Regions from separate parts of the Variovorax sp. GW821-FHT10B04 genome, predicted to be linked through region 2. Evidence: predicted binding sites of a transcription regulator. Region 2 holds the regulator's gene; each other region holds the start of a gene.
What was found. Region 2 encodes sigma-54, which starts transcription at its own class of promoters, with help from an activator protein. Its sites were predicted from a motif close to TGGCANGNAANCTGCTTT; they were not measured.

Region 1: atzF (allophanate hydrolase) is a predicted target of sigma-54. The motif match lies at 2,468-2,485, and genes of this name have one in related genera.
Region 3: AC07PZ_RS05875 (isopenicillin N synthase family dioxygenase) is a predicted target of sigma-54. The motif match lies at 3,916-3,933, and genes of this name have one in related genera.

The regions. Positions count from the first base shown of each region.
Region 1 covers NZ_JBWKNQ010000018.1:50,012-55,530, reverse strand. The annotation lists gene AC07PZ_RS30065 (ABC transporter substrate-binding protein) at 1-683, opposite strand, end outside; gene atzF (allophanate hydrolase) at 733-2,436, opposite strand; gene AC07PZ_RS30055 (PepSY-associated TM helix domain-containing protein) at 2,718-3,497, shown strand; gene AC07PZ_RS30050 (M48 family metallopeptidase) at 3,523-4,371, opposite strand; gene AC07PZ_RS30045 (AmpG family muropeptide MFS transporter) at 4,409-5,519, shown strand, end outside.
Region 2 covers NZ_JBWKNQ010000002.1:595,586-601,104, forward strand. The annotation lists gene AC07PZ_RS07815 (thiol:disulfide interchange protein DsbA/DsbL) at 1-142, shown strand, start outside; gene lptA (lipopolysaccharide transport periplasmic protein LptA) at 267-938, shown strand; gene lptB (LPS export ABC transporter ATP-binding protein) at 935-1,735, shown strand; gene AC07PZ_RS07830 (RNA polymerase factor sigma-54) at 1,764-3,332, shown strand; gene AC07PZ_RS07835 (ATP-binding response regulator) at 3,366-5,156, opposite strand; gene AC07PZ_RS07840 (THUMP domain-containing class I SAM-dependent RNA methyltransferase) at 5,279-5,519, shown strand, end outside.
Region 3 covers NZ_JBWKNQ010000002.1:166,893-172,411, reverse strand. The annotation lists gene AC07PZ_RS05890 (ABC transporter ATP-binding protein) at 1-854, opposite strand, end outside; gene AC07PZ_RS05885 (BMP family ABC transporter substrate-binding protein) at 886-1,977, opposite strand; gene AC07PZ_RS05880 (VOC family protein) at 2,087-2,476, opposite strand; gene AC07PZ_RS05875 (isopenicillin N synthase family dioxygenase) at 2,867-3,868, opposite strand; gene rutR (HTH-type transcriptional regulator RutR) at 4,135-4,854, shown strand; gene AC07PZ_RS05865 (Fic family protein) at 4,901-5,519, opposite strand, start outside.

The DNA of each region.
Region 1 (5,519 bases), on a different contig from region 2:
AGGATGTATTTGGCGACGACGCCGGCCTCGAGCACGCGCGTGGTGCCGTTCATGCGGCCGACGGTGCCGGTCGGCTCCAGCGTGTAGCAGGCGTCGACCTGGCCGGCCACGAGCGCGGCGACGTGCTGGCCGATCGGCAGTTCGCTGACCGTCGCGCCGGTCGCGCCCGCGCGCTCCAGCATGGTCTTGGCGAGCGTCACGTTCTGAATGCCGGGGCCCGACGCGACCTTCTTGCCTTTCAGGTCGGCCATGGTCTTGAACGCACTGTCCTTGGCGACGATGAACTCGTCGAGCACGAACTTGGCGTTGCTCGGATTGGTGCAGAAGATCTTGAACAGGCCCGGCTGCGCGATCTCGCCGATCGCCAGGTTGGCCGAGCCGGTGCCGTTGGCGCTGCCGTCAGAACGGCCCGAGAGCATGGCTTCCATCACCTGCTGCGCGCCCGCGAACTTGAGCGGCTCGACGTCGAGGCCGGCTTCCTTGAAGTAGCCCTTGTCGACGGCCGCGAAGAACGGCAGCCCGGCCGCGACCGGCCAGAAGCCGATGCGGATCTTCGGCATCGACTGGGCGCGCACCAGCGCGGGCGCAGCCAGCACGGCGAGTCCGGCGGCGCCGGTCTGCAGCAGCTGGCGGCGCGATGGCCGTGCGGCGGCGCTCGGGAAGGTTTTTTCCTGGGTATCCATGAAGCAACTCCTGTGTGATGTCGAAAGCGGAACGGGTGAAAGGGACGGCTCAGGCCGAAGCGGCCTGGCGGGAAGCGATGTAGCGGCGCCAGCCGCCGTGGTGCGTGATGTCCTCGGCGCCGTCGAGTGCCAGCGACTCGCAGACGAAGCCCTGCACGCTGCTGCCGTCGACCAGCTTCAGCGTGCCGATGCCCAGCGGTGCGGGGATCAGCGCGACGAAGGAGCCGTAGGCGGTGGCGGGCATTTCCCAGACCTCGACGATCAGCGACGCCCCATCGGCGGCCACGCGCGCCATGCCGGGCTTGGGCGGCACGGTGCCGGGCAGCGCGAAGAGGCGGTATTCGGGCGCGGTCAGCGTCTCGCGCAGCAGCACGGCACCGCGCTCGGTCAGCTGGCCGTTGAGCGGCATGCCCGACAGGTGGGCGCCGACCACGGCGACCTGCACCGTGGCGGTCGGCTTCACCAGCGGCAAGGCGACGGGCTCGGGCAGCGCCTGGCCGGTGGCGCCGAGCGTGAGCCCGCTGGCGTGGTGGATGCGCTGGCCGAGCTCGGCCAGCTGGAAGTCGCTGGCGCAGGGGCCGACCAGGGTGATGCCGAAAGGCAGGCCGTCCGCACGCAGGCAGGTCGGCACCGAGATCGCGGCGTAGTCCAGCAGGTTCACGAAGTTGGTGTACGCGCCCAGGTTCTGGTTGAGCGCGACCGGGTCGGCCTGCATCTGCGCGATCGTGTAGCTGGCCGGCGCCGTCGGCACCGCGAGCACGTCGATGTGCTGCCACATCGGCGCCGCGCGCTGGCCGAGTGCGCGCAGCCGGGTCTGTGCATCGACGAAGTCCGCGGCGCTGTAGTCGCGGCCGCGCGCCAGGATGCTGCGCACCGGCTCGATCACCTCGTGCTCGTGCATGTCGAAGAAGCCGCGCACGGCGGCATAGCGCTCGGCCACCAGCGCACTCTCGTACAGCAGCGCCGCCGCTTCGGCCAGCGGCGCGTAGTCGATCGGCACGAGCTCGGCGCCCAATGCCTCGAGCTGGTCGAGCGACTGCGCGAAGGCCGCCTCGGCCTGCGCGTCGCCGAAGAAGTCGAGCCGGTTCGGCACGCCGACACGCGGCCGCACCGGCAGCGGCGCGGTGGTCAGCGCGAGCGTGCGCGAGTAGGGGTCGCCGGCATCCGGCCCCATCGCCGCCTGCAGCACGCGCGCCGCGATGTCGACGGTGCGCGCAAAGATCGATACGCAGTCGACGCTCTGCGCGGCCGGCACCACGCCGCGCGCACTGACGAGCCCCTTGGTCGGCTTGATGCCCACGATGTTGTTCAGGCCGGCCGGCACGCGGCCCGAGCCGGCGGTGTCGGTGCCGAGCGAGAAGTCGACCGCGCCGGTCGCCACCGCCCAGGCGGAGCCCGAGCTGGAGCCGCCGGATACATAGAGTGGGTCGAAGCTGTTGGGCACCGGGCCGTAGGGCGAGCGCGTGCCGTTCAGGCCGCAGGCGAACTGGTCGAGATTGGTCTTGCCGACCAGTTCCGCACCGGCATCGAGCAGGCGCTGCACCACCTGTGCGTGGGCGCCGGCCTGGTAGGTGAAGGCCGGACAGGCCGCGGTGGTGGGCACGCCCGCCACGTCGATGTTGTCCTTGACCGCAAAGCGGAGGCCGGCGAGCGGGCCGCTGCGCATGGCGTTGGAATTCGCCATGGGCGGCTCGATCTTCGTAATCCAGGCGGTGGAATCGCCTGGCGCTGCGGAAGTCGTTTCATGCACCATCGTCAAGCATCCTGTCTTGTGTACAAGTTGAGATGCAAGCGGCGTGCCAGCGGCTGCACATGCCAAGTCGCACGCGCCAGGCCATGCGCCGATGCGGTTGCGCCGCAGCCCGTCATGCTTAGGCGAGTAAAAGACAATGCAATCCATTCGCATCTAATATGCGATGCGACCTCTGGTTTGCCCGCTTGCGCAGCGCGCGGAAAATGCGCCGCCTTCCTACCCGCCCCACCGATGCATCTGACGATCCAGCCCCCGCCTTTCCTTTCGCGGAGCGCCTCCTGATGGCCGCCGTTCCGACCTCGACTGCACCGCCGGTGCGCACCGCCGCGCCACATCCGCACCATCGTCGCGCCGCCTTCGTGCGCTGGGTCCGCAAGACGCACGGCTGGTTCGGACTCTGGGGCGCGATCCTCGGCCTGACCTTCGGTTTCAGCGGGATCTGGCTGAACCACCGCGCGGTACTCAAGCTGCCGGCGGTCACGCAGGCACGCGCCAACAGCCAGCTCGCCCTGCCCGATCCGGCGCCCGCGACACCGGAAGCCATGGCGGCATGGCTGCAGAAGGCACTCGAACTCGACGGCCCGCCGAACAACACCCGCGTCGAGCCCGCCCGCCCCGTGGCCTGGACCGAGAAGACAGAGAAGACGCCGGGCGGCAAGGCCGAGGCCGGCACTCACGCGGCACCCGCAGCATCGCCCGAAGCGACGACCGCGCCGGCGCCTGCAGCCGCACCGCGCCTGATGCAGCCGGCGCGCTGGACCTTCAATTTCGGCGGCCCCCATGCGGCGGTGCAGGCCGAGTACTGGGCCGGCAACCGCTCGGTCGCGGTCACCAGCACCAGCAACGGCTTCGTCGCGACGCTGACCAACATGCACAAGGGCACCGGCATGTCGGTCCCCTGGATCCTGCTGGTCGACACGCTGGCCGGCAGCCTGATCTTCCTGTCGATCTCCGGCGTGATCCTCTGGGTGCAGACCAACCGGCGCCGCACCGTCGGCTTCAGTCTGCTGGGGCTGTCCGTGCTGGTCTACGCGGTGATCGTGCTGATGCGGGTGGGCTGAGCCTGCGGGCGGCCGGTCCGGCGCCTCAGCGCTTGGCGTCGCGGTACAGCCGCTCGACCTTCGGCACGTTGGCCTGCAGCGTGCGGATGCGGTCGGGGCCGCTCGGGTGGGTCGACAGGAAGCTCAAGCCGCCCTGGTTCTTCGAGGCCGCCGCCATCTTGGTCCAGAGCGACACGGCAGCACGCGGGTCGTAGCCGGCCCGGGCGGCCAGTTCCAGCCCCACCAGATCGGCCTCGGACTCGTCGCTGCGGCTGAACTGCAGCGAGATCAGCTGCGTGCCCGCACGCGCCGCCATGTCGCCGACCTGGCCGAGTCCGAGCAGTTGCGCCGTGATCGACAGCGCCGCGCCCGTGCCCGCGTTCTTCGCCATCCGGGCGCGCGCATGTTCGCGCAACGCATGCGCCATTTCATGGCCCATGACCATGGCGACCTCGTCGTCCGTGAGCTTGAGCTGGTCGAGGATGCCGGTGAAGAAGGCGATCTTCCCGCCCGGCATGCAGAAGGCGTTGATCTGCTTGCTGCCGATCAGGTTCACCTCCCACTTCCACTGGGCGGCGCGCGGGTTCCATTGGGCGGCGAAAGGAATGATCCGCTGCGCGATGGCGCGCAGCCGCTGCAGTTGCGCATTGCCCGGCGGCGCCAGCGCGCCCTTCGCCCTGGCCTGCGACATCAATTCTCCGTACTGCTGAGTGCCGGCTCGCTCGATGTTGTCGGCCGACACGAAGTTGCGCGCGACCGATGCGCGGCCGACGTCGACCTGCGCCAGCGCGGGCAGCGCCGCGCTGCCGGCCGCCGCCAGCAGGAAGGCGCGGCGGGCCTGCCAGGGGCGGCCGCCACGTGATACATCGGCATCGGGTCCGCAGAGGAAACACATGCGGGAATAATAAGCAGGCCGCCACGATTTGCCCGCAATGTCCACACCTCCCGCCGCCGACGCTTCCCCTTCCCTGCGCTGGCGCGATGCGCTGCGGGTCTACCTCGAACCCGCGACGCTGCGGATGCTGGCGCTCGGCTTCGCGGCCGGCCTGCCGCTGCTGCTGGTGCTCGGCACGCTGAGCTTCCGGCTGCGCGAGGCCGGCGTGGCGCGCACCGCGATCGGCTATCTGAGCTGGGTCGGCCTGGTCTACGCGTTCAAGTGGGTCTGGGCGCCGCTGGTCGACCGGCTGCCGATCCCGCTGCTCACCCGTGCCCTCGGCCGCCGGCGCAGCTGGCTGCTGCTGGCGCAGGCGCTGGTGGTCGCCGGGCTGATCGGCATGGCGCTGAACGACCCGCGCGCCGGGCTGCCGCCGCTGGTCTGGTGCGCGCTGCTGGTCGCCTTCGGCTCGGCCACGCAGGACATCGCGCTCGACGCCTTCCGCATCGAATCCGCCGAGACGCGCAAGCAGGCTGCGCTGGCCGCGGCCTACCAGACCGGCTACCGGCTCGCGATGATCTGGGCCGGCGCCGGCGTGCTCTGGGTCGCCGCCTGGGCGGAGGTCGCGGGAACGGCCGGCTATCAGGACAACGCCTGGAAGGTCGCCTACCTGGTGATGGCCGCCTCGATGGCGGTCGGCGTGCTGACGGTGCTGCTGTCGGCCGAGCCCGCGCAGCGCGCATCGCCGAAGGCCCGCAATGCCGCCGAATGGCTGCAGGCGGTGCTGATCGAGCCCTTTGCGGACTTCTTCCGCCGCTACCGCTGGGAAGCCGCGCTGATCCTCGCGCTGATCGCGATCTACCGGATCAGCGACGTGGTGATGGGCATCATGGCCAACCCGTTCTATGTCGACATGGGCTTCACCAAGGACGAGGTCGCGACCGTCAGCAAGGTGTTCGGCGTGATCATGACGCTGGTCGGCGCCTTCGTCGGCGGCGTGCTGTCGATGCGCCTGGGCGTGATGCGCGTGCTGATGCTGGGCGCCGTGCTCAGTGCGGCGAGCAACCTGCTGTTCGCCTGGCTCGCACTGCACGGCCACGACATGACGATGCTGGTGCTGGTGGTGTCGGCCGACAACCTGGCCGGCGGCATCGCGTCGGCCGCCTTCA
Region 2 (5,519 bases):
GGTCACGGCCGATTACCAGGTGGCCGGCGTGCCCGCGCTCGGCGTGGCCGGCCGCTGGTATGTAGACGGCGACACCGCCGGCAGCCTCGAGAAGGCGCTCCAGGTCTGCGAGTACCTCGTCGGCGAAGCGCGCAAGGGCTGAAGTTCCTCGCCGGCATCGGCCGGGCACACGCTGCTGAAGCCCGCCTCGGCGGGCTTTTTCACTTGCGCGTCTTCGGGGGACTTTTCACAGACGCATACAATCGTTCAGCAAGTTTCGTGCCTTTATGAACAGAACCTTCTCCTCCTTCATCCCCGTCGTCCGCGCTGCCCTGTGCGTGCTCGCCTTGGCCGCGCTGTGGCCGGCGGCCCAGGCCGAGAAGGCCGATCGGGCCAAACCGATGAACATCGAGGCCGATGCGTTGCGCTACGACGACCTCAAGCAGACCAGCGTGTTCACCGGCAACGTGGTCGTGACCAAGGGCACGATCATCATCCGCGGCGCGCGCATCGACGTCCGGCAGGATCCCGAGGGCTACCAGTACGGCGTCGTTACCGCAGCGCCAGGCAAACTTGCGTACTACAAGCAAAAGCGCGACACCGGTACCGACGAGTGGACGGAGGGCGAGTCCGAAGTCATCGAATACGACAGCCGCGCCGACAACGTCAAGTTCATCCGGCGCGCCGTGATGCGGCGCCTGCTGGGTGCCACGCCGAACGACGAAACGACCGGCGCACTGATCATCTACGACCAGAGCAACGACACCTTCACCGTCAACGGTGCGCCGATGCCGCCGGATGCAAGCATCGCGACCGGTGAACGCGGCAGCCGCGTGCGGGCGATCCTCACGCCGAAGGCGGCCGCCTCGGCGCCGGCCGGTGCGGCCACACCGACACCCGCACCGGGCACCGGCCTGCGGTCGACCACCACGCTGGGTGGCGGGGAACCACGCAAGTGACGGCCGCTTCAACGACCCTCCCGTCTTCCCGTGCCACCGAGCCGGGCAGCCGCCTCGAGGTGCGCGGGCTGCAGAAGAGCTACGGCAGCCGCAAGGTGGTCAAGGACGTGTCGCTCGACGTGCAGAAGGGCGAAGTCGTCGGGCTGCTCGGCCCGAACGGCGCCGGCAAGACCACGTCCTTCTACATGATCGTCGGGCTGGTGCGCGCCGATGCAGGCGACATCACCATCGACGGCGAGCCGATCGCGCACATGCCGATCCACCGTCGGGCACGCATGGGCCTGAGCTATCTGCCGCAGGAAGCGTCGATCTTCCGAAAGCTGTCGGTCGAGGAAAACGTGCGCGCGGTGCTCGAGCTCCAGACCGAGCCCGACGCGGCCGGCCGCCCGGTGCCGCTGTCGCGGCAGCGCATCGAGGAGCGGCTGAGCGAACTGCTGAACGACCTGCGCGTGGACCATCTGCGCGCCTCGCCCGCGCTTGCGCTGTCCGGCGGCGAACGCCGCCGCGTCGAGATTGCGCGCGCACTGGCCACGCAGCCGCGCTTCATCCTGCTGGACGAGCCTTTCGCGGGCATCGACCCGATCGCCGTCATCGAGATCCAGCGGATCATCAGCTTCCTCAAGGAGCGCGGAATCGGCGTGCTGATCACCGATCACAACGTGCGCGAGACCTTGGGCATTTGCGACCACGCATTCATCATCAGCGACGGGCACGTGCTCGCGAAGGGCACACCATCAGAGATCGTCGACAACGCAGAGGTGCGGCGCGTGTACCTCGGCGAGCATTTCAGGATGTGATGGCACATACGCAGGTTCCACACGCCGCATGAAACAGGGCTTGTCGCTGCGCGTTTCGCAGCATCTCGCGCTCACGCCCCAGTTGCAGCAGTCGATCCGGCTGCTGCAGTTGTCGACGCTCGAGCTGAGCCAGGAAGTCGAGCAGATGCTCGACGAGAACCCGTTCCTCGAGCGCACCGCGGAAGAAGCGGCGCGCGAGGAATTCGGCGTGGACACGGCCGATGCGCCGCCGCCGCGCGACGACGATTTCAGCCCCGGGGCGTCCACCTCGTCCTCGACGACCACGGAGACTTCCACCACCACCGAGGCCGAACCGGCGACCGTCGACGCGGTCGAGGCGCAGCCCGACTGGGAAGGCGACGGCACGGTCGAACTCACACCCGACGACAGCGAGTGGGGCGGCGACGCACCCGCGCGCAACAACAACCTGGGCGACGACGAGCGTGCCGATGCCACCGAACTGGCGCGCAGCCAGGAGTCGCTGCAGTCCTTCCTGCATCGCCAGGCGCTGAGCCTGCGGCTCGGCGAGAACGACCGCGCGGCGTTGCGCTTCCTGATCGAGTCGCTCAACGACGACGGCTACCTGGAAGACACGCTGCCCTCGCTGGCCTCCGGGCTGGCGGGCGACGACAACGACCAGTTCGACGACCTGGTGCATCACTTCCAGGTCGCGCTCGGCCTGCTGCAGAGCCTGGAGCCGGTCGGTGTCGGGGCGCGCGACCTCGGCGAATGCCTGTCGATCCAGCTCAAGGCGCTGGCTTCTCCGCAGGACGACGACGAAGAGCGCCAGATCCGCAAGACCGCCATCGCCATCTGCAAGCAGCCGATGGAACTGCTGGCGCGGCGCGACTTCAAGCGCCTGGCCACGCTCACGCGCAGCAACGAGGACGAGGTGCGCAGCGCGCTGCAGCTGATCGCCACGCTCGAGCCCAAGCCGGGCCGGCGCTTCGTCGACGTGGAGCGCAACGTGATCGTGCCGGACGTGATCGTCACGCGCACCGGCCGCGGCACCAACATCAAGTTCAGGGTGATGCTCAATCCCGACGTGATGCCGCGCCTGCGCGTGCACGACATCTACGCCGGTGCGCTCAAGTCGCACAAGGGCGAAGGCAGCCAGGCGCTGTCGCAACGGCTGCAGGAAGCGCGCTGGTTCATCAAGAACATCCAGCAGCGCTTCGACACGATCCTGCGCGTGTCCAACGCGATCGTCGAACGCCAGAAGAGCTTCTTCATCCACGGCGAACTGGCGATGCGCCCGCTGGTGCTGCGCGAGATCGCCGACGAGCTCGGCCTGCACGAGTCGACCATCAGCCGGGTGACCACCGCCAAATACATGTCGACGCCGTACGGCACGGTCGAGCTCAAGTACTTCTTCGGCTCGGCGCTCGGCACCGAGACCGGCGGCAACGCGTCGAGCACGGCGGTGCGCGCGCTGATCAAGCAGTTCGTCAGCTCCGAAAGCGTGAAGAAGCCGCTGTCGGACAGCCAGATCTCGGAAATGCTGAAGGAACAGGGCATCGACTGCGCGCGCCGCACGGTCGCCAAATACCGCGAAGCGCTGCGCATCGCGCCGGCGAACCTTCGCAAGGCGCTCTGAGGTTCTTCCGCCCGGCTGCCGCGCGTCGGCGCGTCAGTGAACGCCGGCCGCGCGCCGGTCGGCCGCTTGCAGCACGGCCCGCAGTTCGGCCGGCTGAACGGGCTTGCGCAGCGAATGCCAGCCATGCGCCTTCGCGAGCTTGCGCGCAGCGCCGTCGATGTCGGCCGACACCAGCGCGATCGTGAGCGCGGGCTGGAGCGTCTGCAGCCGTTCGGCCAGCGCGATGCCGTCGAGTTCGCCGGGAAGCCGGATGTCGCACAGCGCCACGTCGACCGCATGCAGGTCGGCCAGCGCCAGCGCTTCGGCCGCACTCTCGTAGATGCGCGGCGTGGCGCCCCACAGGCGCAGCAGCGCGGCGAGGCTGTCCGCGACGACCGCGTTGTCTTCGATCACCAGCACGGCCAGGCCGGGTCGCAGGGCGTCGCCGCTGCGATCGATGTCGATGTCGTCGCTCGCGTGCGGCGGCTCGACGTGCAGCGCCGGCGTGTCCATGCCTGGCGGCGCCTCGGGAACCACGAAGCCGAACACCGAGCCGCGGCCGGGTACCGAGCGCAGCGTGAGCATCAGCCCGAGCTTCTGCGCGAGCCGGCGCACGATCGCCAGGCCCAGGCCATGGCCGCGCTGCAGGTTGCGCTCGGTGTTTCCGACCTGTTCGAAGTCGCCGAACACGCGGTCCTGCGCTTCCGGCGCGATGCCGATGCCGCCGTCGCGCACCTCGACGCGCCAGCCGCCCGGGCGCCGCCGGCAGGCCAGCAGCACCCGGCCGTGCGGTGCGAACTTGATCGCGTTGTCGACGAGGTTCGCAAGGATGCGCCGCAGCGACACCGGGTCGGTCCAGGCCACCGCGTCGGCCGGGCATCGCACGTGGATCCGGCCGCCGTCGTCCAGCCGGGCGAGATCGCGCAGCAACGGCGCCAGGGCTACGGCGGACGGGGCGAAGGCGTCGGCCGCAGCCTCGATGCGGCCGATCTCGAGCAACTGATTGGTCAGCGCCTCGAGCGCCTGCTGCGCGCGCGTGAGCGAGTCGACCGTGACCTGCACCTGGCGTGCCGGTGCGCCATCGCGCAACTGCTCGCGCAGAACCTCGGACTGCAGGCCGATCGCCATCACGGGTTGCCGCAGGTCGTGGTTGGCGGCGGAGAAGAAGCGAAGCCGTTCGGCCTGGGCGCGTTCCGATTCGCGCAGCCCCGCCATCGCCTGCTCGCGCAGCGTGCTTTCGTTCAGGCGCAGGCCGATGTTCTCCTCGAGTTGCCGCGCGTGGTCGGCCACCAGTTTCCAGACCATGGCGAGCAGGCCGATGCCGACCAGCGCAACGGCCATCATGGTCGACGAGCCCGCGATCAGCCCCATCGCGATCACCGGCACGAGCAGCAGCGCGATCGCCAGCTGCGTCGCCGGCACGTAGAAGGACACCGAGAACGCGGACGACAGCGTCATGCCCATCACGATCAGTCCGAGCAGCATCTGCTGAACGGGTTCGGCGGGGTTGAACAGCAGCACGCCGGCCGCGCCGTGCGCGAATTCCCAGATGCCGGTGCGCAGCGTGTGTTCGCGCTGGGCCTGGCGCAGGCTGTCGGGCGTGAAGACCGCCGGCATGCGCTGCGGCAGCAGGCCGCGCATGCCCGTCACCAGCGTGATCAGCAGCATCCAGGCCAGTGCGCGCGGCAGCGAGTACTGCCAGGCGAAGATCGCCGCGACACCGCAGTTGAGGAGGTACTGGACCGCCAGCATCGGGCCGAGCGGCTGGGTGCTGAGGCGCAGCACCTCGCACTGCACCGCGAACTGGGCGGGCGCGCGCTTCGACGGGGCGGGCGAGGACGGCATGCGTGCGGTGGGAGTAAGTCCGCACGCACTATAAGGCGCAGCCATGACGCCCGCGCCGGGTGGCGTGCGTGCGGTTGTCATGCGGTGACAATCGGGCAGCGCCGTTTTCAGCGCACGACCCTATGAACCAACTCCATCTTTTCCTGCCCTGCGCCGCCGGCGTGGAGGACTTTCTCGCCCAGGAGGTGCATGGCTTGACCGGCCTCGCCGGCGACGACCTGATGGCGTCGCGCGGGGGCGTCTACGTGCGCGGCTCGTGGCGCGACGCGATGAAGCTCAATCTCCACAGCCGCCTGGCGCAGCGCGTGCTGGTCGAGCTGGCGCACGCGAACTACCGCAGCGAGAACGACCTGTATGCCATCG
Region 3 (5,519 bases), 430 kb from region 2:
CGCAGCGTCAGGTCGACGCCGTCGAGCGCGCGGCGTCCGCCGGCTTCGGGCGTGCGCAGGCCGGTGACCGTCAGCAGCGCCTCGCCCGCGGCCTGGCCGCCGCCACGGTGCGGCGTCGCCACCGAATCGCCGACCGCGAGCTGCACCAGCTCGGCGATCGCCACCGTTTTCGGGTCGACCGTCTTCACGGTGCGGCCACCGCGCATCACGGTCACGCGGTCGGCCCAGGTCTTCACGTCGGCCATCTTGTGGGTGACGAGGACCACGGCCGCGCCGCTGCGCGACAGCGCATGCACCGTCGACAGCAGGCGCTCGGCCTCCTGGTCGGTCAGCACGGCGGTCGGTTCGTCCAGGATCAGGATGCGCGCGCCGGCCAGCAGCACCTTCAGGATCTCGACGCGCTGCTGCTCGGCGATCGACAGCCGTTCGGTGCGCTGGCGCGGGTCGATGTCGAAGCCCAGCTCCTGCGCCTTCGCGCGGATCTGCGTCTCCAGCTGCGCGAGCCGCTTGCGGTGGCTGCCTTCGCCGGTGGCCAGCGGGTGGCCGAGCAGGATGTTCTCGGCCACGGTGAAGGGCTTCACCAGCTTGAAGTGCTGGTGGACCATGCCGATGTGGTGGCGCGCCGCGTCGCGCGGGCCGGCCAGTTGCACCGGGTTGTCGTCCACCCACATCCGGCCGGCCTCGGGCGCATACAGGCCGGCCGCGATGTTCATCAGCGAGGACTTGCCCGCGCCGTTCTCGCCCAGCAGCGCATGCACCTCTCCCCAGCGCGCCTCGAAGTCGGCGTCGGTGAGCGCGCGGAAGCCATCGAAGGACTTGCCGATGCCCGCGAGCTGAAGTGCGATCGCCGTCAAGGAAGCGCTCCCGCCATCGACTGGGGGTGGGTCACTTCTGCGTGACCACGCCCTTGACGTACCAGTCCATCTTCCAGAGATCGGCATCGGACAGCGTGGCGCCCGCGGCCACGCGTTCCTTGCCGTCGCGGTCCTTCAGCGGACCGGCGTAGACCTGCTTGCCCTTCAGGATCGCGTCGCGCTCGGCGGTGATCAGCGCAGCCTTGTCCTTCGGCACGCCGGCGCCGAAGCCGGCGATGTCGGTGCCGCCGTCCTTCATTTCGATGAAGGCGCCGTACGGCGACGGCTTCCAGCCGCCGGCCATGACCTTCTTCAGCTCGGGCGTGAGGAACTTGTCCCAGACCCAGACCGACGAGCACAGCGTGGCCTTGGGCGCGAACTGGCGCAGGTCGCGGTGGTGGCCGGTGCCGTACACGCCGCGCTCCTGAGCGACGATCTGCGGCGTCGGCGAGTCGACGTGCTGGCCGATCACGTCGGCGCCTTGGTCGATCAGCGCCATCGCCGCGGCGCGCTCCTTCACCGGGTCGTTCCAGGCGCCGGTGTAGATCACGTTGACGGTGGCGTTCGGGTTCATCTTCTGTGCGCCGAGCGCGAAGGCGTTGACGGTCCAGTTCACCACGCCGAAGGGGTTGGCCGCGACGAAGCCGAGCTTGCCGGTCTTCGACGCCGCGCCCGCCGCCATGCCGCAGAGGTACTGGCTCTCGTAGGTGCGGCCATAGAAGGACTCGAGGTTGGCGCCGTTGGTGGTGCCCGAGCCGTTCAGGAAGGCGACGTCCGGGTACTTGGCCGCGAGCTCCTTGAAGGTGTCGGAGTAGCCGAAGGCCGTGCCGATGATGATGTTGGCACCGCGCGAGATGAAGCGTTCGGCCGCCGGCTTGATGGCCGACGCGTCTTCCGGCACGTTCTCGACGAACTGGATCTTCTTGCCGAGCGCGGCCTCGACCTTGATGCGCGCCTCGTCGAAGGCCTGCGTCCAGCCGCCGTCGTTCTTCGGGCCGAAATAGAGCATCGCAATCTTGGGTTCGCCCTTCAGGGTGAAGCCGTCGGCGGCCAGGGCCGTGCCCGACATCGTTGCGCAGGCCGCCAGTGCGGCGGCAGCGGTGAACATCAACTTTTGCAACATGAACGACCTTTCGTGGAAGAGACAGGGAAGAGAAAAGCGATGCGGTCCACGGCGCGCTGCGGCGCTCCGGCAAGGGCGATGAGGGTGCGGCGCCCGGCGGGCCGGCGCGTCACACCATCATGAAGTTGATGCGGAACACGTTGCCCTCGGGGTCGAGCAGCACCGACTGGTACCAGTCGTAGTACGTCACGTACGGCGCCTTGATCAGCGTCGCGCCGGCGGCGACCGCCACCGGCACCATGCGGTCGACGTCGGCCTGGCTGTCGACGTCGATGTTCAGCAGGAACTTCACGCCGCTCGTTTGCGAGAACTCGGACAGATGCAGCAGCTCGTATGCATCGAGCGCGTTGAAGCCCAGGCTCGACTTGCCAGTGTCGAGCCCGCGGAAGATCGGCGAGCGGATCGCCTCGATCTCCGGGAAGCCGAACACGCGCTGGTAGAAGCCGCTGAGCGCGACCACGTCCTTGGCGAAGACGTTGACGTAGGAAAGATGGGCCATGTCAGGGTCTCGGTGCGCGTTATGGGTGTTTGCGGAGCTCTTGCCTGGGGCGTTCTTGCACGGGGCGCAGGGGTTCGTTGCGCGTGCGCAGGCCACCGGGTACTCCCCTCCGCGAATGTCCCCCGCCTTCGGCTCCTCCTTGATTTCGCTGCGGGGAGCACCCGGCGCCCCGCGCACGAGGAGAGGCGGTTGTTGCGCGGCCGATGAGCCACGATTGCGCCCAAGGCTCACGTCGATGGCGTGCTCCCCGCAGCGAAATCAAGGAGGAGCCGGCAGCCGAAGTATGACGGCGGGGGACATTCGCGGAGGGGAGTACGCCGTCGGCGTGAGCCCGCCCCGACCCAGGCACTTCACCCAGTACGCAGCGAATCAAAAAGCCAGCCTTCATGCTCAAGCCGTCGCCTTGGTGCCGCCGAAGGTCGTCTGCTTGACGAACTTCGAGGTGAGATGGTCGCCCGATGAAATCGGCGCGTACTTGGGTTGCTCGCCCGGTGCCAGGCAGCTCGGCAGGCACTCGACCATCGCGTCGTAGTTGGGTTGGTGGAAGAACACCAGCGACTGCCGGCGGTTGGTGCTCGCCACCTCGAACGGCGGGTTCACGACGCGGTGCAGCGTCGACACCCACTGGTCGTTGGTCCACTGCATCATGAGGTCGGCGATGTTCACCACCAGGCCGCCTTCCACCTGCGGCACGTCGACCCACTGGCCGGCCTTGTTGAAGACCTGCAGGCCCTTGTCGTCGGGCAGCACGACGGTCAGGCTGCCGTAGTCGCTGTGGGCGCCGGCGCGCAGCTGGCCGGGCAGCGGCTGCTCGCGCTGCGGCGGATAGCTCAGCACCCGGAACATGCTGATGTGCTTGTCGATCTTGTCGTCGAAGAAGGTCTCCGGCAGCTTCAGCCCCAGCGCGAAGATGCGCATCAGCGAACGCGACAGATCGGCCATCGCCTCGAAGTAGCTTTCATAGGCTTCGCGGAAACCTTCGATCGGCGGCCAGCTGTTGGGCTCGAAGTGCGGGCCGGCGGCCGGGCCGCGGTGGTAGTCGTCGTCGGGCACGCCGGACGGGCCGATGGAGAACGATTCCTTCAGGTCGCCGGGTGCGGCTTCCTCGAGGCTGTACGACAGGCCTTCCTCGCCGACCGCGCTGTAGCCGCGCACAGCGTCCTCGCGCGGCCGGTCGACCTTGCGCTTCTCGGCCAGCGGCAGGTCGAAGAACTCGCGCGACAGGGTCGACACGCGCGCGATCAGCGCCGGGTCGATGCCGTGGTTGGTGATCACCAGGAAGCCGATGCTGCGGCAGGCGTCGTCGACCTGGCGCGCGAGCGCGGCACGGGCCTCCGGCGAGTCCGAGAAGTAGGGCGCAAGGTCGATGATGGGAACGGACAGCAGGGTCATGCCGGGAATCCTCGAAACAATGCGCTCGCGGGCGCCATGGCACGGGACATGCAACGTCTGTGCCAGTTGGACCAAATGGACAAATACGATAGCCTGCGGCCCCGGTTTGCACCGATGGCGGCCGTCACTGCCGGTGTGGCGCATCGCCATGCATCGCCTTGGTGCGTCCTGCCGGCGTGGCGCACCGCCGTGCGGGGAAGAGCCGTACCGATGCCCGGCGGGCGCCGCAACCCTTGAATCCGAAGACACAGGAAGCCATCCCCGACATGCCCAAGACTGCAGGAGGCGCCGGCGCGGCGCTCAAGCCGGCCACCAAGCCATCGCTGCGCGCGCTTGCCAAGCGACCGGCCGGACCGCGCAGCCCCGCTGCGGTGAGCCGCCGGATGCGCCAGATCGAAGACAAGCGCAGCGTGATCCTGGCGGCGGCGCTCGGGCTGTTCTCGCGCTACGGCCTGCACGGCACCAGCGTCGACCAGGTGGCTGCGCGCGCCGACGTCTCCAAGAGCAACCTGCTCTATTACTTCGCGAACAAGGAAGAGCTCTACGTGAGCGTGCTGCGCGACCTGCTGGCCGTCTGGCTGGAGCCGCTGCGCGGCTTCAGCGCCGAGCAGGACCCGCGCGAAGCGATCGCGGCGTACATCCGCCGCAAGCTCGTCATCTCGCGCGACCAGCCCGATGCATCGCGCCTGTTCTGCCTCGAGATGATCCAGGGCGCGCCGCTGCTGCGCGACGAGCTGGGCCGCGAGCTGCGCGACCTGGTCGAACGCAAGTCCGAGGTGGTGCGCGCCTGGGTGGCGTCGGGCAAGCTCGCCCCGGTCGACCCGCACCACCTGATCTTTGCGCTCTGGGCCACCACCCAGCACTACGCCGATTTCGCGGTGCAGGTGCAGGCCATCACCGGCCGCACGCTGGCCGAGCCCGCCTTCTTCGAGGAAACGGTCGACAACGTGCAGCGCATCGTGCTGCAGGGGATCTCGGCGCCTTAGCTGTTGCCTCGGATTTTGGTCAAGGCATCTGCCAGTGCCTGGGTGATTACGCGCCGGGGGTGTCCAAAAGATCGTCCTCTTCACCACGTGAGCGCTTCGTTTCGCGATACGACGTCATGGCCCGTTCGTCGCTCGTGTCGTAGGCAATGTCTTCAGCAGTCGGACCCAGGCCGTCCAAGCCAGGTAACTCGCGCAGTTGCCTGACCAGGTCATCCGACCTGGTCGCCGGTCGCAGGAATGAAACGAGATAGTTATCCAGATGCATGCCGCTCGTGTCCTTCAACTCGCGGGAAAGTGCATCCAGATAGGCCACCTTGTTTGTTGCTGGCCAATCGATCAGAAACTCGGCGCGACGGCACAACTCGGTGTGCACCAGCATCATGGTGCGCCCATTGCCGTCGAGAAAAGGGTGCGCCCAGGCAAAGGCACCCATGACTGCACCAGGCTTTCGACGAATCTTGTGGGCGTCGTTCCCCATGTTGAGTCCCCACTGGACCGCTTTGGCAATGAGCGACGCCTTCTCGAAGTCGACCAAGCCACTCTTGCTGACTTGCGCAGCCACGCCGAGCTGTTGGCGATCCTGTCCTGCCCAAGGATAGAACTCGACGAAGAGAATCTCGTGCACTTTGCGAAAGTGCGCGTAAGAGATGGGTCCCCGAATGCGA